2 linked regions of the Hydrogenovibrio crunogenus genome follow. The protein of the gene in region 1 interacts with the protein of each later gene in a pairwise test. Links are inferred from orthologs where the notes say so. Each region holds a gene or a part of one and is shown on either strand. Other genes may lie near its edges.

Evidence for each region.
Region 2: the proteins of hypB (region 1) and GHNINEIG_RS07010 interact in binary tests that used the Escherichia coli proteins (3 or more experiments, as listed by UniProt). The link is inferred for Hydrogenovibrio crunogenus from one-to-one orthologs.

The regions. Positions count from the first base shown.
Region 1 is NZ_CP032096.1:842,498-848,874, forward strand. Bases 3,590-6,374 are described here. They hold hypB (hydrogenase nickel incorporation protein HypB), read left to right. Parts: upstream 3,590-4,414; coding sequence 4,415-5,335; downstream 5,336-6,374. Other genes in these bases: GHNINEIG_RS03985 (hypothetical protein), read left to right, coding at 3,590-4,078; hypA (hydrogenase maturation nickel metallochaperone HypA), read left to right, coding at 4,071-4,412; GHNINEIG_RS04000 (sigma-54-dependent transcriptional regulator), read left to right, coding at 5,337-6,374. Outside these bases: GHNINEIG_RS03955 (HyaD/HybD family hydrogenase maturation endopeptidase), read left to right, coding at 1-534; GHNINEIG_RS03960 (HypC/HybG/HupF family hydrogenase formation chaperone), read left to right, coding at 534-836; GHNINEIG_RS03965 (thioredoxin domain-containing protein), read left to right, coding at 848-1,258; GHNINEIG_RS03970 (hydrogenase expression/formation protein), read left to right, coding at 1,272-2,144; GHNINEIG_RS03975 (rubredoxin), read left to right, coding at 2,134-2,355; [NiFe]-hydrogenase assembly chaperone HybE, read left to right, coding at 2,358-3,002; more of GHNINEIG_RS03985, read left to right, coding at 3,005-3,589; more of GHNINEIG_RS04000, read left to right, coding at 6,375-6,377. UniProt on the Escherichia coli protein: Involved in the maturation of [NiFe] hydrogenases. Required for nickel insertion into the metal center of the hydrogenase. Exhibits a low intrinsic GTPase activity, which is essential for nickel insertion.
Region 2 is NZ_CP032096.1:1,455,075-1,471,346, forward strand. What follows is about bases 1,341-4,236. They hold GHNINEIG_RS07010 (FKBP-type peptidyl-prolyl cis-trans isomerase), read left to right. Parts: upstream 1,341-2,495; coding sequence 2,496-2,978; downstream 2,979-4,236. Other genes in these bases: GHNINEIG_RS07000 (sialidase family protein), read right to left, coding at 1,341-1,972; GHNINEIG_RS07005 (CopD family protein), read right to left, coding at 2,001-2,423; GHNINEIG_RS07015 (YcgN family cysteine cluster protein), read right to left, coding at 3,108-3,548; GHNINEIG_RS07020 (TIGR01621 family pseudouridine synthase), read right to left, coding at 3,565-4,236. Outside these bases: GHNINEIG_RS06995 (transporter), read right to left, coding at 1-751; more of GHNINEIG_RS07000, read right to left, coding at 908-1,340; more of GHNINEIG_RS07020, read right to left, coding at 4,237-4,275; GHNINEIG_RS07025 (hypothetical protein), read left to right, coding at 4,516-4,974; protein translocase subunit SecF, read right to left, coding at 5,045-6,061; protein translocase subunit SecD, read right to left, coding at 6,077-7,954; preprotein translocase subunit YajC, read right to left, coding at 8,086-8,421; tRNA guanosine(34) transglycosylase Tgt, read right to left, coding at 8,518-9,630; tRNA preQ1(34) S-adenosylmethionine ribosyltransferase-isomerase QueA, read right to left, coding at 9,642-10,697; GHNINEIG_RS07055 (DUF3087 domain-containing protein), read left to right, coding at 10,873-11,400; GHNINEIG_RS07060 (SpoIIAA family protein), read right to left, coding at 11,463-11,855; GHNINEIG_RS07065 (BCCT family transporter), read left to right, coding at 12,139-14,205; GHNINEIG_RS07070 (Fe(3+) ABC transporter substrate-binding protein), read left to right, coding at 14,736-15,755; GHNINEIG_RS07075 (ABC transporter permease), read left to right, coding at 15,810-16,272. UniProt on the Escherichia coli protein: Folding helper with both chaperone and peptidyl-prolyl cis-trans isomerase (PPIase) activities. Chaperone activity prevents aggregation of unfolded or partially folded proteins and promotes their correct folding.

The sequences.
Region 1 (6,377 bases):
GATGCTGATAATTTAATTGTATTTGATGCAATTGATTATGGACTTGAGCCGGGCGAAGTTAAGGTGATTCGTGATGATAAAGTGCCTAATTTTATGGGGTGTAAAAAAGTCAGTTTGCACCAAACAGGATTTCAAGAAGTTCTATCAACAGCAAAATTGATGGAAAATTATCCAAAAAATATAGCACTTATTGGGGTGCAGCCAGAATTGATTGAAGACTTTGGTGGGTCTTTAACGCCTAAAGTAGAAGCGCAATTGGAAAACTGTATTGAAATAGCTGTTGAGATTGTTAAAAGCTGGGGGGTAGATGTTATTAAGCGCCCAGAACCTGAGTTAAGTCTTGTGCAGAAAGAATTAGATAAAACAAAGTATGAACAGGAGCGACCTGCTGAAGACGTGGCTTTACGTGTTGGTGATGAACGCGTGCTTGTTGATGATCAATTTAAGTTAAGAGACCAGCCGTTACACCAAGGTATTAGCAATGTTAAAAGCGTACCGATTGATGGGCGTAAACTTTTTGAGAGTAAGTCGTAATGTGTATTGGTGTTCCAATGAAAATTTTATCGTGTGATGAATTGGTCGCTGTTTGTCGTAATGATGAAGAAAATAGAGATGAAACTGTTGATTTATCCCTGATAGGGACACAAAAAGCAGGCGACTGGGTTTTAGTCTTTATGGGGGCGGCTCGAGAAGTTATTGAGCCAGACTTATTAGAATCGGTGCTTCAGGCAAGAAAGGCTATGTTTGCAGCGTTAAATGGTGGTGATGTAGATGCATATTTTGCTGATCTTGTTGGTCGAGAGCCTGAATTGCCAGATTTTTTAAAGAACAAATAAGAGTAAAGACTATGCCTAGAAGTTTAATTAAACAAATCACAAGCGATTATGGTTACCCTGTTTTAAATAGCGATAACTACGATGAATTTGTAAACAATCAAAAAGTTTCTGTTATTTATTTTGGCGGTGATCCAAAAAGATACCCTGAATCAAATGACGTTATTGTTGTTTTACCAGAGCTTGAAAAAGCATTTAAGAACCAATTTAGCGTTGCTGTTGTTTCAGAGGACGATGAACAAGAGTTATCTAAAAAATATGGTTTTAATATGTGGCCTGCTCTTATTTTTTTAAAAAATGGGAAATATATCGACATGATGACCCGTATTCAAGATTGGTCGGATTATATGCGTGAGATTCCTATTATTTTAGAGAAAGAACCGTCTTATGCGCCATCAATTGGTATTAGTGTAGAAGTCAATTAAAGGAACTAATGATATGAGTCAGTACACAGATTTAAGTATACCAGTCAGTGTTGTAGGGCCAGGCACACAGCCTAGTGAAGAAGATGGCATGCAGCTAGATTATATGAAAATGCCAAATGATATGAGTGTCTTTAATGCCCCAATTATTATGGACGATAATATCGAATCCTACCCTGTTGTTGAAGACCTAATGAATCAGTTAATGAATGCGCTTACTCATTTTAAAGAAGGTGATGATGCTGTTCGTTTTGATTTTGCAACGTTTGAAGAAAAAGACATTCAGTTTATAAATAAGTTTTTAGGTGAGGGTGAAGTTGCTGTTATTTTTAATGAAGAGAATCGTCAGTTAAGAATTCAAGAAACGGTTTTAGCCGGTGTTTGGCGTATTGCAGGGCATGAAGATGGCAATATTATTCAAGCTATTGAAGTTGGAACGGTTCCTGTTGCCATTAGAAATGATACTTTTGCAAAGGCAAATTCAATTATTACGCTTCCTAAAGAGCAGCCTGCAGGCACAATTAATGCGCCGTCTCTATTAACCGAGTTGAGCGATAAATCTTTTGCATACCTTGTTGGCGATGAAGCACATGTTGTTAATCTAACACTGTTACCTCAGTCTCCAGAAGATTTGGATATGTTAGGCGAATACCTTGGTGAAGGACCAACGGTTTTTTTAAGCCGAGGTTATGGTAGCTGCCGAGTGACTTCAACAAATTTAAAACATGTATGGTGGGTTCAATATTTTAATTCAGAAGATAAATTAATTTTAAATACTCTTGAAGTTGTAGATGTTCCAATCGTCACTCAAGCCTCAATAGAAGATATTAGAGAGAGTAGCGGGCGTATAACTGAAATGGTTGAGTCGGTAAAGACAAATGATAAGTAAAAGCTTTGAGGGTTCTTATCTTGGTGATGATTCACAAATAACCGATGAAACCAAGATGGAATGCAAAATCTGTTGGTATGTATATGACCCTGCACAAGGTGATGATTATTGGCAGGTGCAACCAGGAACACCATTTACTCAGTTGCCAGCAGAGTGGCGTTGTCCTGAATGTGATGGCGAAAAAGACCAGTTTATGGTTATTAAGGATTAGTTATGCAAAATGGATTTGATGCTAATGAATGGGTAAATTTAATGCAAAAGCATTACGACTCTGTTTATCAGAAAAGTATGAAAGCAATTCCCATTTGCAACTCAACCATTTTAATTGAAATACCCGTATTACAACAGCTTGCCGATGGCCGTTATTTAGGTGTTATTGTAACCCCTTGGTTTATTAATGCAGTATTTAAGTTAGTAGATAAAGAAGGTAATGATGCTCATAAAACGCAATTTACCGCCAAAGTTTCTGAATGTGTTACGTTAAAGTTTCCGTCTGGTCAATATGAGTTTATTGTGAATTACCAACCTGAGGTTGGCTATTTTTATACTTGCTCCTTAATGTCTGACATGCACGCGCTAGAGAGCCATAAAGTCGCTGTTGATTTTGCTTTAGAGTGTTTTAAATTGATTTTTAATGAAGAGGCTAAAGAGCAAACCAATCAACAACAAGCCATTAAAAAAATCAGAATGGGACAAGCGATGATTGCGGAATCGCAAGATGGTCAAATTCAAATTGTCGATAAGCCTAAACCTAAACCAACAAAAACAGTGCAAGAAAAATTAGACACGCCTGTGTCAAGAAGAGGGATGTTTGGTTTAAAAGGTCAAGATAACCCTGAAATAGAGAACCGAGAATAATCATGCAAGGCCATGTGAATATTGAACGCTCTCCTTTGGCTATTGAATCAAGAAGGCCGTTTAAGTTACAAAAAATATTTACAGGGAAAAGCCCTGCACAAGTAAATGAATTTGTGGGATTAGCATATAGTTTGTGCGGAGAAGCTCAAAAATTTGCATCTACTTTAGCGTTATTTGACATTACCGAGAGTGAAAAAAGAAGCTTTAAAAAATTGGTGTGTATTGAAGTGTTAAAAGAGCACTACCTATCCATCGCGCAACTTTTTAATACTCAGGGAATATTAACGACAGCACAATTGTCTTTAGCGTTAAAAGGCGTTGGTCATTGGACAGCAACGGCAAAAAGAAGTGCTACACCAAAAGAGTTTGAATTGCTGTTAAAACAGATTCGTGTGCAATTTAATGACTTATTAAAAATGGATGTTTTTGAGGTCGATTTTGATGACGAACTAAAATTTTTGCTTAATAACACAGGGCCACTTGCACAAATTTGGAATAATAATGAATTAAATAATATTGCATTTGACGTAGTTTCTTTTTATGAAAATCAAACGGTTATGCAAAGTATTCTAAATGCTAATGATTGGACTATATGGGTGGCTAAACCAAGTTTAGACGGTGTTGCTATGGAAAATTCGGTTTTTACAAGAGTAAAAAACAGACATGCTTGGATAGAAAAAATTGAAAAAACAAATGCTTTTTTTGCCCGAGTATTAGCCAAAGCCATTGATGCTCAAAACATCTTTAAAGAATTAAAGGTAGATTTATTTGATAACAACACCTTGTCTGATAGTAATCTGTTTGGTGTTCTTAAGAATGAAAAGGCTGTATTAAGTTGGGTAGAAACGGCAAGAGGCCGTTTAATGCATTTAGCTAAAATTGATAAGCAAACCAATATTGTAAAAGACTATGCGATTTGTGCGCCAACAGAATGGAATTTTCATTCTAATGGGGTTGCACATAAGTGGTTATCTCAACTCGATGCAGGGCCACAATGGAATAAAAATGCTCGTTTGATTGCACAATTAATTGACCCATGTGTACCCATTGAAATTGAGGAAAAAAGCTATGCATGAGATGTCGATTTGTGAAGGGATTTTGCTCACATTAGAAGAGCAATCTAGTGTTCAAAGTTTTAAAAAAGTTAAAAAAGTTTGGTTAGACATCGGGGCTTTTTCGGGTGTTGAAAAACAGGCGTTATTGTTTGGCTGGGAAGTGGTTACCAAAAATACACTTGCTCATGACTCAGAACTTATTATTAATGATATAGCGGGTCAAGCGTGGTGTCTTGGATGTTCAACCACTGTTGATATTGTAAATAGATATGATGATTGCCCTTTATGTGGAAGCCATATGCTTCAAGTGACGGGTGGCGAAGAGCTTAAAATTAAAGAATTAGAGGTAGATTAGTTATGTGTACAGTTTGCGGATGCGGTGAAGGCGAAGTTTCAATTGAAGGTAGTCATGCTCATCATCATGATCATTCACACAATCATGACCATTCACATGATCATAATCACGAACATAGTCATGAACATACCCATGCACAAGAAGAAAATGGTGATTTAAATTACGGGGCAGGTCCAGCGCATGCCCATGCTCCAGGAATGAGTCAAAGCAGAATGGTAGAAATTGAGCAAAACATTCTGTCTAAAAATGACGAGTATGCTCACCAAAATCGCCATAGTTTTGCGCATAAAGGTATTTTTGCCCTAAACCTTGTTTCAAGCCCTGGTTCAGGAAAAACAACGTTGTTAACAGACACTATGTTACGCCTAAAAGATAAATTGCCTTTAGCGGTGATTGAAGGTGATCAGCAAACGGCTAATGACGCTGATCGTATTAGAGAAACAGGGGTTCCCGCTATTCAAGTTAATACGGGCAAAGGATGTCACTTAGATGCTCATATGGTTGGCCATGCTACAGAACATTTAGGCCTTGATAATTACAGTGTATTGTTTATTGAAAATGTAGGTAATTTAGTGTGTCCATCTGCTTTTGATTTGGGTGAAGATCATAAGGTGGCGATTCTTTCTGTCACCGAAGGTGAAGATAAACCAATTAAATATCCAGATATGTTTGCAGCTTCGAGCGTAATGTTATTGAATAAGGTGGATTTACTGCCTTATTTAGACTTTGATGTGGATGCGTGTATTCGTTATGCACAAAAAGTGAATCCTGAAATTGAAGTGATTCAAGTATCAGCTAAGAGCGGTGAAGGAATGGATGACTGGGTTAACTGGTTATTAAATAAACGCAAAGCTCGTTTGCAAGCAGAAAAATCAAAAATGAAAGCGCAAATGAATGCTTTAGAACAAGCTATTGAGGCCTAAAATGTTACAAGAAAAGCCAAGTGTTCTCGTTGTCGATGACGATATGAAGTCGGTTGAAACTATTAAGCGTACTTTAAAACGTCATTATCAAGTGTTTACAGCAACCTCTGCTGAAGACGCGGAAGAGATTTTACGAGCAGAATATATTCAAGTTGTCATAAGTGACCACAGAATGCCTGGTGAAACTGGTGTTGAACTTCTTGTTAGAGTCAAAGAAAAATGGCCAGAAGTGATTCGTATGCTTATCTCTGGTTATTCAAGTCTTGAAGATACTATTTCAGGTATTAATGATGCTGGAATTTATCAATATATTGAAAAACCATGGCAACCAGAACAACTACTCATGGTGGTTCAAAACGCCATTGAGCTTTACGAGTTACAACGAGAAAACCGGTTACTTTCTGTTGAATTGAAAGTAGCGCCGACCTTATTAGAAAAAGAGAATGAAAGTAAGCGTGAAGAACTGACTCAAGTCTATTCTTGTGATGACATTATTCGTTCAACGGGAGGCGTGCTTGATAAAGCGATAGATAAACTTTGCCAAGTCACTAACTATGACATGCCAATTTTAATAACAGGTAAGTCAGGAACGGGTAAAGAGTTGTTTGCTAGAGCTTTACATTACAACTCACATAGAGCAAATAAACCTTTTTTAGCCGAAAACTGCGGAGCCTTGCCGGATCAGTTGCTTGAAAGTGAACTGTTTGGGTATAAAAAAGGCGCATTTACAGGTGCTTATATGGACCATGTTGGTTTAATTGAGCAAGCAAATGGTGGAACGCTTTTCTTAGATGAAATCGGCGAGGTTTCCCCCGCTTTTCAAGTGAAATTATTGCGTGTACTTCAAGAGGGAGAAATACGCCCTGTTGGTCAATCAAAACCGAGAAAAGTAAATATTCGTATTGTTGCAGCAACCAATCGTAATTTAGAAGAAGAAGTTAAAGCGGGTCGCTTTAGAGAAGATTTGTATTACCGTTTAGTGGGGTACGTTATTAATTTACCTTCATTAAATGAACGTAAAGAAGATATTCCATTATTAGCT
Region 2 (16,272 bases), 610 kb from region 1 along the record:
TTGTAAAACCGCCGAAAATTAATTGATCATTTCCCTGGTCAGACAGCGCGAGTTGACTGCCCACATCCCATTGGAAATTTTTTGACGTTTGCCATGTGCCGCCAAAGCTGGCGTAAGGCATGTAATCATGCTTGACGGTATAGTCACCTATATATTCAATATAAGCACCCAGCCCGTTTTCAAAACCACGCCCAATTACGAACGTATGACTGCCTGCCCATTCATGCTTTCGAGTGTCATCATCATAGGCACGATCCATTTGAATTTGAGCCCCTAGGCTATAGTCTTTGTAATCCGTGCCATAAGTCACAATTAGCCCGCCTTCATATTCATCATTACTAAAACGCCCGTTCGGCACTTTAAGATAGGGCAATAAGGCTAAGCCATCTCCAGTTTGGTCGTTTCCCCAAAGATTGATTTTTGAGCGTAATTGAATATCGCCCTGCCCTGATAAAGACTTGATTTTAGATGTTTTTTCCACTAGATAAGGCGAAAACACAAGCTGAACATCCACGTTATCGGTGACACCGTATTTGAGATTGGTTTCTGCCAACGACCAGGTTTCAACCCGGTTTTGTTTGGTTTTATCCATAGAGTAAGCTGCGATGCTGGATTCGATTTGAAAGTACCCTTTATCAACGGTTTGAAAACTTTCCGTTGCATCAGGTCGATCGGTTGCTAAAGGTCTTAATGCGTCAGCCCAAACGGACTGGGTTGCCAGAACCCCGAAAATACCATAAAAATATCTCATTTTATTATCCTTAAGTAATTATATTTTTAGTCGTGACTAAAAATTATATCAGACAAAACTCATAAATCCTATTTATGAAAAGCAATTAAGAATAAAAATGAATCAAACGAGACTGTAAACGCCGAAAAAAATGAACGACGCTTAAAGGAATGAGCGCTAAATAAAGTCGCTTTCTTTTAGCTTGAGTTTGAGTTGGCTTTGCATGGTGGTAAGCCAGATTTCGCCCGTTTTTACTTCAAAAAGCGAACAGTAAGACAACCAGGCGCCTTTGCATGAAGCGATTACCACGGGATCGGTCCAGCTTTTTCCGTCATCGTCGGATAAACGGATACTGAGTTCTTCACGCTGCCAGGAAGCTGGCACATCTGAAAACAATCCGGCAACTCGAGGGGCAGTGGTTTCGCCCTCTTTGGTCAATTGATTGTAGGCCAACAACAAGCGCCCACTTTGTAAACGGCATAACATGCCTGGAGAACTGCTGGCAGTCATGCCCGGTTCTAAATGCGCCCAGGTTAGGCCTTCATTGTCGGAATAGCCATTCCAAAACCAATCCAGATTGGTGCGAATCAAATACCAGACACGACCGTCTTTTAATTCCAGCAGGGTGCCTTCATAACACCCGCCATGATGCCCTTGCCCACCAATATCGATTTTATTACTGGCTTGCCAAGTTTGCCCTTCGTCCTCTGAAAGATAAGTCAGGCTATAATGCCGCCCAGCCTCATAATCCAAATTTTGAGCGGCCATCAACAGCTTACCGCTGGAAAGCGAAATCATGGTCGTGGTGGAACCACAGTACCCTTTTTGGACACGAACAGGGGCTTCCCACGTTTTGCCCCCATCCAGGCTGCGAACCGACCATAAATCCAGTCGTGTATTTTGAGTCGGTTTATTGGCTTTTTTGTGCCATTTGAAATGGGCTTGCGCCATGTTCAAAAAGCCGACCACAATCACGCCTGAATCGGAAACACACAGGCTACGAGTATCATGAATCAAAAAATCTTTGGATGAGAACAAATCATAGGCTTGCCAGGTTTGCCCTTCATCTTCTGAAATCAATGCTTGATGGGATTCGATACACACGATGTGACTTTGTTTATTGCGAACATAAGGCCCGATTGGATTTATATCCAACACGGAGACTTTTTCATGCAAATAAACCGGCGCCTCGGTTTTGGGCGCCATTTTAAAGTCTAATTGAATGTCAGGACACGCTTTCATCAACCAACCCGAACTCTATTGAATCAGCTTAAAACGGTTTAAGTTCGACCAAAATCAGAATCAGGATCGTTAAAATCAATGGGATTTCATTGGCCCAACGATAATAAAGCCCACTGTGATCCAGATGACCTTCCTGCATTTCTTTCATGCGGCGTTTGGTCCATAAGTGGTAAACCAACATCAATACCACCAGCACGATTTTAGCATGTAACCATCCCATGCCTTCCGCCACTGGCCAATATGCCAGCCACAACCAAATGCCCGTTCCGATTGCCAGCATCATCATGATGGTCATGAATTTGTACAGCTTTTTCGCCATAATCGCTAAACGCGTGACTTGTTCTCCTGCTGCTTGACCTTCAACAAAATGTACAAAAATACGTGGCAAATAAAAGATCCCTGCCATCCAAGACATCACAAACAAGATATGAAAAGTTTTTAACCACAACACTTCGATTTTCTCCAATAAAACAACAAGAATCTGTATGATACAGGTTCTTATTTAGCAAAACAGGACTTTAAGATGAAAATTGAACAAAATAAGGTTGGCATGATCGACTACTCTTTGACAGACGCAGAAGGAAACGTGATTGACGCTTCTAACGGCCAAGCTTTAGCGTATTTGCATGGTCATTCCAATCTAATTCCTGGTTTGGAAAAAGAGCTTGAAGGTAAACAAGTTGGCGATAAGTTCACGGCAAACATCGCTGCAGCTGATGCTTATGGTGAAACACAGCCTCACTTGATTCAAGAAGGTGTGCCAAAAAGCATGTTCCAGGGTGTTGATAATCTAGAAGTCGGAATGCGTTTTGAAGCTCAATCAGAGCAAGGCGTTCACTCTGTTGAAATCACGAAAATTGATGATGAAACCGTAACAGTTGATGGAAACCATCCGCTTGCGGGCAAAGACCTGAACTTCGACATCGAAGTGATGGGCGTACGTGATGCGACAGAAGAAGAATTAGAACATGGACACGCACATGGTGACGGCGGTCATCAGCACTAAGTTAGCGAAACAGTGTTTCAATCAAAAAAGGCCAGTTAAAACTGGCCTTTTTTATTTCTGATTCTATTATTTAAACGCTTTAGAACATGAGAAGCTTTAAACTTAAAAATAAAACTTTAAGGTAGGACGTTAAGGCTTTTTCATCAGATAGTCTTCATAATCCAGATCCGGTTGATCGACCACCACAGGAATCGCCAACAAGCCGATATGCGCTTGTGTCACAGACTCTCTTTTACCTGAAACCAATGGATGCCATTCCGGTAACGGATCCCCACGATATAACACACGATAAGCGCACGTATCCGGCAGCCAATCAAACTCAGCCACCCTATCCAAAGTCAGGTTTACGCACGTTGGTACATTTTTGGAACGATTTTCATAATCAGAACACGCCCCTGTTTTTAGGTCAGAATACTTGCACACCACCCGGGTATAAACGATTTCATCTGTTTCGTCGTCTTGCAGTTTGGTCAAACAACACAATCCGCAACCATCACAGACCGATTCCCACTCTTCCGTGGTCATCTCTGCCAAAGTTTTGGTTTCCCAAAAAGGTTTCTCTTTTGTCATTCTTTTACCTTTCTATTCATTGACCTTGAAACGCTGCCCAGGGAGTTTGCCATTGCTGCAAAAGCGTGTGCGCTTCTGCTGTTTGAAATCGAGTACCTTGCTGCGGTGGCACGCAAAATTCGTAAGACGCTTCATGAAGTTTGAAGCGTAAAGCAAACGCATGTAAATAGCCTCTGTCTTCTTGTTTGGCTTCCGTTGAAAGCCCATAACGTGCATCCCCTGCAATGGGGGCGCCTAAACTTTTTAAAGCCACGCGTAACTGGTGCGTTTTGCCTGTTTGCGGTTTTAATAAAAACCAGCGCTCTCCCGGTCGCGTATTCTGACTGATAAACTGTGTGATGGCCGGATTCTCTAATGTTTTACTCAATTTCCAACTGCCACGTCGAGCCGGCATCATGTCACCTTTGACCCAGCCTTGTTTCTTTTTAGGCTTATGGGCGGAGATGGCTAAATAATACTTCTCGATCTGTCGGCTTTCAAACTGCTGCTGAAACACCTGAGCTGTAGCTTTGTTTAATGCGAAAACCACCAAACCGGAGGTCATTTTATCTAACCGATGTACGGGATAGAGTTCTTTCACTCCTAATTGCTGCTGCACCAAAACCACCAGGCCTGGCTGTTTTTGACCATCAGAATCGGGTTCGGAATGAAAATTGATTCCGGCTGGTTTATCAATCACAACAAACTCGGTCGATTGATATACCAACGTAATTGGTAACGTATCCAAATTGCGCACTCATTTAAAAACGCAAAGTGTACCGCAACTGATTCAAAAAAAATGATTTTTCCCAGCTTGCGTCAAAAATATCACCGTTTATTGACACTTTTAAAATAAATTTTACTATATTTTTCAACTATTTAAACAAAATACTTTTTGGCACAGTTTTTGTAATAGATCCAATACATAAAACAATAATATTTATTTTCGTCATTAATTTGACACTTTAATCACATGAGGAATTAAATAATGGCAACTAAAATGAATACTCCCCAAAAAGTGAACAGCTGTTTGCAATACATTGACGACCGTCTGGAAACCACTTCTGAACAAACCATCCAGATTGCAGAAATGATTATTGAAGATATTAAAAACCTGACACAAGCGTATCCGGAAGCGATTCGAAACAACGAGTTGCGTACTCATGCCGAAAAAGTGCGAGACACGCAAATGAAATGGGTAAATCAATTGCACGAAATCATTCTGGAACAAACGGATCGTGACTTGAACGGCCAAGTGATTCAAGCGTTACAGAATTTCATGAACACCCTGAACAAAAAACAACTGAAGCATTTGGATTTCGATTTACCGGCCGCAGTCCACAAGGAAAAGTCGGAATCAGAGCATGAGTATTTATCAAAAGATGAGATTGAGGTCTTAATGGACTCTCATTTGAAATCGGGACATACCAGCTCAACCCATCATTAATCGATTTACTCAGAACAAAAAAAAGACCCCGCGGGGTCTTTTTTTATTTAACGAAATCGAAAGAATCGAATCAGTGTTTATTTTTCTTGGCGGCTTCTTTGGCTTCGCGCGCCGCTTCTTGCTCCAAGAAGATTCGATTTAACTCTTCTTCTTGAGCGGTTGCATCGGCCCCTTCTTTAACCGGCTGCATCAAGTCTTCTTTTGAAACACCGAGTGCTAACGCAATTGAACTGGCCACAAAGGTTGAAGAGTAAGTACCGACCACAACCCCGACAATCAATGCCAATGCAAAGTTATGGATAATCTCGCCACCCAGCACAAACAAGGCTATCAAAACCAATAATGTCGTTAAAGAGGTCATCAAAGTACGCGCCAACATTTGATTCACCGCCAGATTCGTGACTTCTTCCGGCGTACCATCTCGAACGGTTCTGAAATTTTCCCGTACACGGTCAAACACAACAATGGTGTCGTTCAAGGAATACCCGATGACTGCGAGTATCGCCGCTAATACCGTTAAATCGAACTGTGCCTGAGTCCAGGCAAACACACCCAAAGTAATGACAACATCATGCACCAACGCAGCAACAGACCCAATGGAAAAACGGAACTCAAAACGCAGTGCGACATAAATCAACACCCCGATAAGAGCATAAATAACCGCTAAAGCGCCATCTTCCGTTAATTCATCCCCTACTTGAGGCCCAACAAACTCAACACGACGCAATTCAAAATTTTCTGAATGATTTTCGCGTAAGGCTTCCATCACTTGGTTACTGATTTGAGCTGAATTAACCCCTTCTCTTGGGGCAATACGAATCAACACATCTTCCGCTGACCCAAAATTTTGAACGACGGCACGTTCGAATCCTGAGTCTTGCAAAGAGGTACGAATGGTGTCGACTTCTGCAGGCTTGTCATAAGACAGCTCGACAATGGTGCCCCCGGTAAAGTCGATGCCAAAATTAAGTCCTTTGACAAACAACCCAACAATGGATGCCACAATAAAAAACAATGATACAGACATCGCCAGCTTGCGATGCCCCATAAAGTTATATTCTTTTTGATTTTCCATGCTTGTACTCATTCTGTCTCTCCCCGACTAAACCGATAACTTTTCTACCGGCTTATTGCCGTAGAGCGCATTCACAATTGCTCTTGTTCCCAAGATGGCTGTAAACATAGAAGTAATAATCCCAATCGATAACGTAATGGCAAAGCCTTTGATCGGGCCTGTTCCGAAACTGAACAACACCAGCGCTGCCAACAAGGTTGTGATATTGGCGTCGGCAATCGTCACGAAAGCTTTTTCATAACCGGCATTAATCGCCGATTGAACGGATGATACGCGTAGTTCTTCACGAATACGCTCGAAAATAAGCACATTCGCATCCACCGCCATCCCAACGGTAAGAACAATCCCGGCAATCCCCGGCAAGGTCAAGGTCGCTTGCAACAAGGACAAGACCGCAACAATCAGAACCAGGTTCAATGTTAACGCCACATTGGCAATCATGCCGAACGTCTTGTAACGCCAGACCATAATCACCAACACCAATAGGAAACCGACAATCACAGACATCATCCCTTGGTCGATGTTGTCTTGCCCGAGGCTTGGCCCAACCGTTCTTTCTTCCACAATTTCCATCGGTGCCGCCAGTGCCCCGGCACGCAGTAATAACGCTAAATCTTGCGCTTCTTGTGGGCTGTCTAACCCGGTAATCTGGAATCGATTGGCAAACTGTCCACGAATCACCGCGGCATTGATGACATCTTTAGTGGTGATGCGTTTTTTAATCTTTTCACCATTTTTCTCGATGGTTTCAACGCGATTTTCAATATAAACCACCGCCATGCGATGACCGATATTTTCCTTAGTCGTTGCCAACATTTTACGCCCGCCCGCACCATCAAGTGTCACGGTGACTTCAGCAGACCCAGATTCCGGTTCAATCCCTGACTGAGCGTTAATAACATTGTCCCCACTGACGATAATGCTGCGTTTCAACAGAATCGGACGACCATCACGGAAATGATATAAACGTGAACCATGCGCTGCATAGCCCGTTTTTTCTGCGCGATACGCATCCCCGCGTTCTTCCACCAGTCTAAATTCCAGTGTTGCGGTTGCACCCAGAATTTCTTTGGCTTTCGCAGTATCTTGAACCCCAGGCAACTGAACCACAATACGGCGGTCGCCTTGCTGTTGAATCACCGGCTCTGCCACCCCGAGTTCGTTGATACGATTACGCAAGGTGGTGATATTTTGCTTCAACGCATAGGTTTTCGCTTCTTCAATGGTTTTAGGCAGTAAACGAAGTTCTAATGCATTCTGACCATCCACAGGAGATAAATTAAACTCGCCTGGAAATTGTTTTTCCATTTCCGCTTGAGCGGCCGGAACACTTTTCGCATCACGAAACTTGATCATCAAGTGATCGGTTTCATAAGTGACACCTGAATAGCGGATTCGGGCTTCTCTGAAGGCACCTTTCACTTCGTCGACATAACGGTTATAGGTTTTCTGCACCGCGGCTTCCATATCGACATCCATCAAGAAATGGACACCACCGCGCAAATCCAGCCCTAAATACATTGGCTGACCACCGACCGCTCTTAGAATATCAGGCGTTGCCGGCGCCAGGTTTAAAGCAACCACGGCTTGGCGTCCCATGACTTCTTTCAAGGCACTTCGGGCTTTCATTTGCTCGTCTGTATTATGGAATCGGATCAGGAATTGACCCTCTTGGTACGCCATCGATTTAGGCTTTAGATTCGCTTTTTGAAGGGTTTGCGTCACAAGGTCTTCAGTAGAGGCATCAAACTGCACCGATTTTGCCGGTGAAACCTGAACAGCGGGATCATCTCCAAAAATATTCGGTGCGGCATAAACAACACCTAATACCAACACAATTAACAGCAGCAGATATTTCCACGCCGGGTATTGATTACTAATGACTTTTTGTCTTGACTCAAACATGTTTAATTTTTCCAAATAAAGCTAAATGATAAAGCTCATAAATCACGTTACAGCAGAAAGCTGTAATGCTTAAAGGCGTTCCCAGAAACAACAAAAGGGGCGACTGCCCCTTTCTTATTTAAAAAGCCAGCTTATTCCGCTGTTCCTTTTAGTGTCCCTTTTGGTAATTCGCGAGCGACGTTTTGACGTTCGATTTTCACAACAACATTGTCAGCCACTTCCAGATCAACAAAGTTTTCATCCAATTCACGAATTTTTCCAGCTAAGCCGCCATATGTCACTACTTCAGCGCCTTTGCCAAGTGCTTGTACAAGTTTTTTATGTTCTTTAACTTTCTTTTGCTGAGGACGAATCAGTAAAAAGTAAAACACCACAAACAATAAAATTAACGGCAACAATGCCTCAAAACCACTTCCTTGTGCTGCTGCGCCACCCTCGGCCATTGCATCAGAAATAAAAAAACTCATATTTTGTTCTCCTTGAAATTAACTGCGTTATTGTTGCATAAAAAATTTTAAAATTCTATTAACAAAATAAGACAAAGTTCGAATCTTATTTTGAACTTATAAAGCAGGAACTTCTTCGCCCCTGGCTTGGTAAAACTCGCTGACAAACGTATCCAAGGTTTCAGAGGCAATTGCCTCACGTAACCCTTTCATTAATAACTGATAATAATGTAAGTTATGAATGGTGTTCAAACGCGCGCCTTGGATTTCGCCGCACTTATCCAAATGGTGAAGATAGGAGCGCGTGTAGTTTTGGCAAGTATAACAGTCACATTTTGCATCCAACGGTTCCAAACTGGTTTTGTTGACTGCATTACGAATCTTAACGACGCCGTTGTGCGTAAACAAAAAGCCATTTCGTGCATTACGCGTCGGAATCACACAGTCAAACATATCAATGCCACGGCGAACCGCTTCAACAATGTCTTCTGGCTTTCCTACCCCCATCATATAACGAGGTTTGTCTTTCGGCATATGCGGTTCGGTAAAATCCAACGTGCCCATCATTTCTTCTTTAGGCTCACCCACAGAAAGTCCACCGATGGCATACCCATCGAATCCAATATCGGTTAGGCCCTTGATTGATTCCTGACGAAGGTCTTCATACATACCGCCCTGCACGATACCAAACAAGGCGGAAGGGTTATCACCATGCGCTTGTTTGGATCTTTCTGCCCAACGCAAAGACAATCGCATGGAATCGGCCGCCACTTCATGTGTGGCCGGATAAGGCGTGCATTCGTCAAAAATCATCACAATGTCCGACCCCAGCTTGCGCTGGACGTCCATAGACTCCTCTGGTCCCATGAAGATTTTAGAGCCATTGACGGGGTTGCGGAAATGCACCCCTTCTTCGGTGATTTTGCGCATCTTGCCTAAGCTGAACACTTGAAACCCACCTGAATCCGTTAAGATCGGGCCTTTCCAGTTCATGAAGTCATGCAAATCACCATGTTGTTCGATAATGTCGGTGCCCGGACGGATTGCCAAATGAAACGTATTGCCCAGAATAATCTGCGCACCGGTGTCCGCGACTTCTTCCGGCATCATCCCTTTCACGGAACCATAAGTGCCGACCGGCATAAAGGCAGGTGTTTCAACCACGCCTCTTTCAAAAATCAAACGCCCTCTTCTAGCACGCCCGTCTTGTTTGTCTAGCTCAAATTTCATACTTTTTTCCATTAAGATTCGGAAGTCGGTGGATGCACTAGCATGGCATCCCCGTAACTAAAGAAGCGGTATTTTTGTTCCACCGCATGCGCATAGGCTTGCATGGTACGCTCATATCCTGCTAACGCAGATACCAACATAATCAGGGTGGATTCGGGTAAATGGAAATTCGTCAATAGAACATCCACCACCTTAAAGTCATAACCGGGGGTAATGAAAATGTCAGTTTCCCCTTGATAAGGTGCAAGCTCACCTGTTTCAGAAAAGGTGGCGGCACTTTCCAAACAGCGAATCGAAGTGGTGCCCACAGCAATCACTCGCCCCCCTTTTTGACGGGTTTGCTTTATCAACTCGACGGTTTCAGGCAACACTTCAATCACTTCGGAATGCATGACATGCTCTGAAATATCATCCACTTGAACCGGTTTGAATGTGCCCGCACCGACATGCAAAGTGACAAACCCCGTCGCCGCACCTTTTGCTTTAATTTTGTCCAGCAAGTCATTATCAAAATGTAATCCCGCGGTCGGGGCGGCAACTGCGCCGGGTTTTTCTGAATAGACCGTTTGATAACGTTCTTTATCTTCTAGCTGGTCTTCGCGTTCGATATAAGGAGGCAATGGCATGTGGCCATATGCTTCTATCAACTCCAAAGCCGTCAGCTCAGGCGCATCATCCTTACTCAACCGTAACTCAAACAAGGCGCCATCCCGGCCTAAAACTTCGGCTTCAAAAGCATCTGCGATGCGTAATTGAGCACCTGATTTAGGCGCGTTGCTTGAACGAATATGCGTCAAAACACGATGCTCATCCAAGACACGTTCAATTAACAATTCAACTTTCCCACCGGTAAGTTTTTGACCAAACAAGCGCGCTGGAATCACTTTAGTATTATTAAAGATCAAACAATCATTTTCATTCACATAAGACAGAATGTCTGGAAAATGACAATCGGACACACTACCGTCTCCATTCATTACCAACAGTCGGCTTTGCGTTCTTTCCTTGGCAGGTTGTTGGGCAATCAAGGCTTCGGGTAGTTCAAAGTTAAAATCTTGTCGTCGCATGAGTTTGAGTTTAGAATGATTTTAAAAAGGCAAGATTATACCTTGATTCCACGTTAAATAAGCAAAAAACCATTGAGTCATTAGATTTTGGGTTGAAAAATGGTCTGTTGAACTCACGGACTTCGCCCATTCGCTTATGGTCATAACCATCGCACAAGATAAACAGGCATTACATATGTTTCAAATTGAAGAAATCGATCCAAAGTATTACCGCAAACAAACCCGCAATGCGACCTTAAAGATTATGGCTATGTTTCTTGTCATCGGCATGATTACTGCAACGACATTTGTTGAATACCTTGGTGCTTACAGCTCAAACCTTATCGTACTGAATTTACTAGGAGCTTTCGTGGGTCTGGTGATTACAGGGTTCATCGTGAAGTTCTTTTTTAAAGACAAACCCTGGATGTATGAAGCGATGTATGCCTGGCGCTTAAAAAGAAATCTAATGCAAATCAGTAACTTGATTGACACCGTCAAAGCAGAAGCTAAACAAAACAATGAAAATGCTTTAAAAATCTTACGTTTCTACCATCTCGGCTTAACGCAAATGCATCAATTAGAAGACAATAACCATGCGTTAATAGATTTAAAAGCCGAAAAAGAACAATTAGTGCAACAAATGATTAACCTAGGTTACGATATTGATCAGACCTCTTTTGATGCCAGTCAGCTGGAAGAATTTAAAAAAGAACACAAATAAAGCAATCACTCAAAAACAGCCAGGCCTGGCTGTTTTTCAGACTCGACCTATACAAAAAAATTTCACTCTTCCGTATCTTCTGAAAGCCAACTAATAGCTTCTTCTTCAGACTCAAAACGTTTAATTTTTCCCGAGATAAACCAGCTACCCACTTTCGCAATGAAGTCTTGCCATTTTTTATGGCCGATGATGGCTATTTTTTCAAACTCCCCACCATAGCTCAATCCCATTTTGAAATCATCCCATGCAGCACGTAATTCCCAGCCTTCCATTTCAGTTAAATCGACCAGTGCTTTAACTTTCGGGTCTTTAACACCTTTTAACGCCGAATCTATCATCGGTGTCATGTGACTATAATCATCATGAGTCAACTTACCTTGCACTTTCATGGATAGAAAAACCAAATCGCCGATACGATCAATTCCTAACGAAAACCCTCTACGACTTACTTTCATATACGTCTCCTTAATTTTCGAAATTCATAATTATGACTCATCCATAACCTTAATTTCTTTTGAAAAAATAGTCAAAGAAAACACGCTTTTTTATAAATTATTTCAATTAGTTAACAACTATTTTTAAAATAAATTTATGACTATTACTTTGTTAAATTAAAAAGTATTACCAATTCATTTAGTGTTCGTTTCGCGTTATAAGGCGACTTAGAACGATATAACAACTCGTAATTTTAAAAAATATTTGGTAGGGTAAAGCCAATTTAGTAAAAAGAGCTTCAATATGTCCGTTTCCAAAAACGCTTTAAAATCGACTTTATTACTGCCCGTTTTTATCCCTGCAGTGGCCGTCATATTCTTAATGATTATTGGAACGTTAAGTAATCCGGAACTTGCCGGCGAATTCTTTGCTGATGTCTTATCCAGCATCACAAAAAACTTTGGCTGGTTTTATATGTTGGCGGTGGCGATTTTTCTGATTTTTATCTTTTCCATCGCAATTTCGCCATGGGGGAAAATTAAACTGGGACCCGACCACATTGAAGCGGACTATACCTTTACGGCCTGGTTTGCCATGCTGTTTTCAGCGGGCTACGGAATTGCGCTATTGTTTTTTGGGGTCGCGGAACCGGTTTTACATTACGCCTCGCCACCGGAAGGAACAGGAGAAACTGTCTCTGCAGCCAAACAAGCGATGCAAATCGCCTTTTTCCACTGGGGCTTCCATATCTGGGCCATTTATGGTCTAGTCGGACTGACTTTGGCGTACTTTGCTTTCCGTCATAATTTACCCTTATCCATGCGCTCCACTTTATTCCCATTAATTGGCGACCGTATCTATGGCCCGATTGGACATACAGTCGATACCTTTGCCATCTTGGGAACCGTGTTTGGGTTGGCGACAACCTTGGGGTTATCCGTTACTCAAATCAACGCAGGGGTTCATTACCTGATCCCATCCATTCCGATCTCAACCACGGTACAAATCTTAGCGCTGGCCATCATTACAGGCCTGGCAATTTTTTCAGTGATTGCTGGAATGGACAAAGGGATCAAAAGATTGTCTTTGTTAAATATTACTTTAGCTGTCGCCTTAATGGTGTTTGTTTTCCTCGCAGGGCCATCCGTTTTCATTTTAGAAACTTTCCTACAAAATACGGGAAGTTATCTCAGCAATATCGTTGAACGAACCTTTAACTTACAAGCCTACTCTTCAAGCGACTGGATTGGGCACTGGACCCTCTTTATCTTTGGTTGGACAATCGCCTGGGCGCCTTTTGTAGGACTCTTTATTGCTAAAATCAGTCGAGGTCGCACCATTCGCCAGTTTGTCTTTGGCGTGATGTTTGTGCCAACGTTATTTACCTTTTTCTGGTTCTCAGTATTTGGCGACACGGCATTGCATATGATTATGCAAGAAGGCTACCATACCTTTATTCAAGCCGTGCAAAACGACCATGCCGTTGCCTTATTCAAACTTTTTGAGCACCTCCCTCTTAGTGGGATCCTTTCAACATTAGCAGTGATTTTAATAATCACGTTCTTTGTCACGTCGGCTGACTCAGGCGCTCTAGTCATCGACTCACTAGCTTCTGGTGGAAGCCTTAACTCGCCGGTTTGGCAAAGAGTCTTCTGGGCCGCATTACTGGGTACCGTTGCTGCAGTGCTTTTATTAGCAGGCGGTCTCAAAGCTCTTCAAACCGCTTCGATCGTCAGCGCCCTCCCTTTTGCCGTTATTATGTTGATTGCGACCGTTGGGATGTGGCGAGCACTGGTGATTGAAACCCACCGTGAAGTGAGTTTAAAAAGTGCCATGCGTAACAGTGGTAAAACATTGGCGCATCAAGGAGCAAACTGGAAAGATCGTCTGGCAAAACTCGTTCAGTACCCTGACGAAGCAGAAGTATCCAGCTTTATTAAAAAAGTGGCTTATGAAAGTATGAAAACCGTTAAAGTCGAATTGAAACGACGCGGGTGGGAGTCTAAAGTCTACTTTGATGACTCGCCGGTCAGAACTCGAATTGAAGTCATTAAATCTGAACAAATGGCATTTATTTATGAAGTGCGTTTATGTGAATTCGTGATTCCAGGTTTCGCTTTCCCAGAAAGAGAGACAGAAGTAGGGAATGAAGAACATTATTACCGTGCTGAAGTTTTTTTAAGAGATGGTAGAGAATCTTATGATGTCTATGGTTACAGCCGCCATAATATGATTACGGATATTCTGGATCACTTTGAACGTTATTTACACAAACTCCACCATTCATCTGAATTATTGCCTTGGGATATTGAGCAACACGAACAACAGTTGCAACCCAACCAAAACTTAGCAGATAAATCGAATATTTGAACAAACAAATCTCCACCATGGCCAAAACCCACCAGGCCTGGTGGGTTTTAATCATTTACTTACTTTGATTAGCAGCATCCGTGCAAGCAGAACCCCCGTGAACACTGGAATTATGAATTCCGCTTCACGCCAAAAGGGTTTAAAGCCTCGGAAAAATCCGGCACCTATACTCATGCCCCATATTTGGGTCTATACATCCGCTTCTTCCGCTAAGTTGCTATGGAATACAGACCATCGTTACGATTCTCGATATGGTCAAAACAAAAACGGTTATACCGGTGGCTTCTGTAGCGGAATATGAAAGAAGTCTTTATAAAAAATTTAGACTATCTTTCTGACACAACAACCTGTTCTTTGCAACCCGCAAAAAATGCAAAATGAATCGCGACTAACCCCCTAAAACAACTCTTAAATAGCAATAACATCCATTTGAATAATCCACTTGATTTTTAATAAAATAAACATGATAATGATAAAAATTATCATTAACAATGTTATTTAATTAAGTCATTTATTCTGGAGATTTAAAGATGTTAAAAAACGCGTTACTTTTTTGCATATCTATAAGTTTTGTTATACCCGTAAACATCGCTCAAGCAGATGAGGTCAACATTTATTCAGCTCGTAAAGAGCAGTTGATTAAACCATTGTTAGACACTTTTACAAAAACAACAGGTATTGAAACTAACCTAGTAACCGGTAAAGCAGACGCTCTATTAAAACGCCTTGAAATCGAAGGCGTTAACTCTCCTGCAGACGTATTAATTACGACTGACGCAGGGCGTTTATATCGTGCTAAAGCGGCGGGGGTTATTCAACCAGCCATTAACCAAGGTTTACAAGATCAGGTTTCTAAAAACCTTCAAGACCCTGAACACTATTGGTTAGCCTTAACCACCCGTGCACGAGTCATGGTTTATGCAAAAGAACGAGTATCGCCTAATGAATTATCTAGCTATGAAGCTCTTACAGATTCAAAATGGAACAATCGCATCTGTGTACGCTCTTCTAATAATATTTATAATCAATCACTGGTTGCCTCAATGATTGTTCATAAAGGCGAAAAAGCGACAGAAGAATGGGCCACAGCATTTGTAAAAAACTTTGCTCGCCGCCCTAAAGGCGGGGATCGTGATCAGGTGATGGCTGTTGCCGCTGGACAGTGTGATATTGCCATTGTTAACACTTACTATTTAGGACAAATGGTTAACAGCAAGGATGAAAAGCAAAAACAAGCCGCTTCTCAAGTAGCGGTGTTTTGGCCTAACCAACAAGGCCGTGGTACACACGTTAACATAAGTGGTATAGCGATCACTAAAGCCGCCAAAAACAAAGAAAATGCCCTTAAACTCATTGAGTTTTTATTATCGCCAGAGGCTCAAGAATGGTATGCTAAAACCAATAATGAATACCCTGTGATTGCTGATGCTAAACCTAGTGAATTACTACAAAGTTGGGGGAGTTTTAAATCTGATGCCCTCAATTTAAATGAACTAGGCATCCACAATACGCAGGCTGTGCGAATTATGGATCGTGCCGGTTGGCGTTAAACTCAACGCATACACAAAATGAATTGTTGTTAAATTATAGTTAAGGTCTTTAACGTGTCACTTGCAAAATATAAATGGTTTATTGCTGTTGGTACTGTAACCCTATTATTGACCTTACCTATTTGGGTATTAGTCAGCTATGTCTTTATACCCACTAACGACAACTGGTCACACCTAGTTGAAACTCTGCTCGCCGAATATGTTATCAATTCGTTATGGCTAATGCTTGGTGTCTCTTTTGGCACTCTATTGCTTGGTGTGACTACCGCATGGCTAATCAGCCAATATCGATTTTTTGGTCATTCTTTTTTGCAATGGGCATTATTACTGCCTATTGCCATACCTGCTTATATCATTGCTTATACTTATACTGGGTTACTAGAGTTTGAAGGTCCAATACAAAGTTATTTACGTACTATCTTTGCCACAGCAACAGTCAACAATTGGTTTCCAGAGATTCGTTCATTGGGTGGTGCAATGCTCATGTTCTCTTTAGTACTCTATCCCTATATTTACT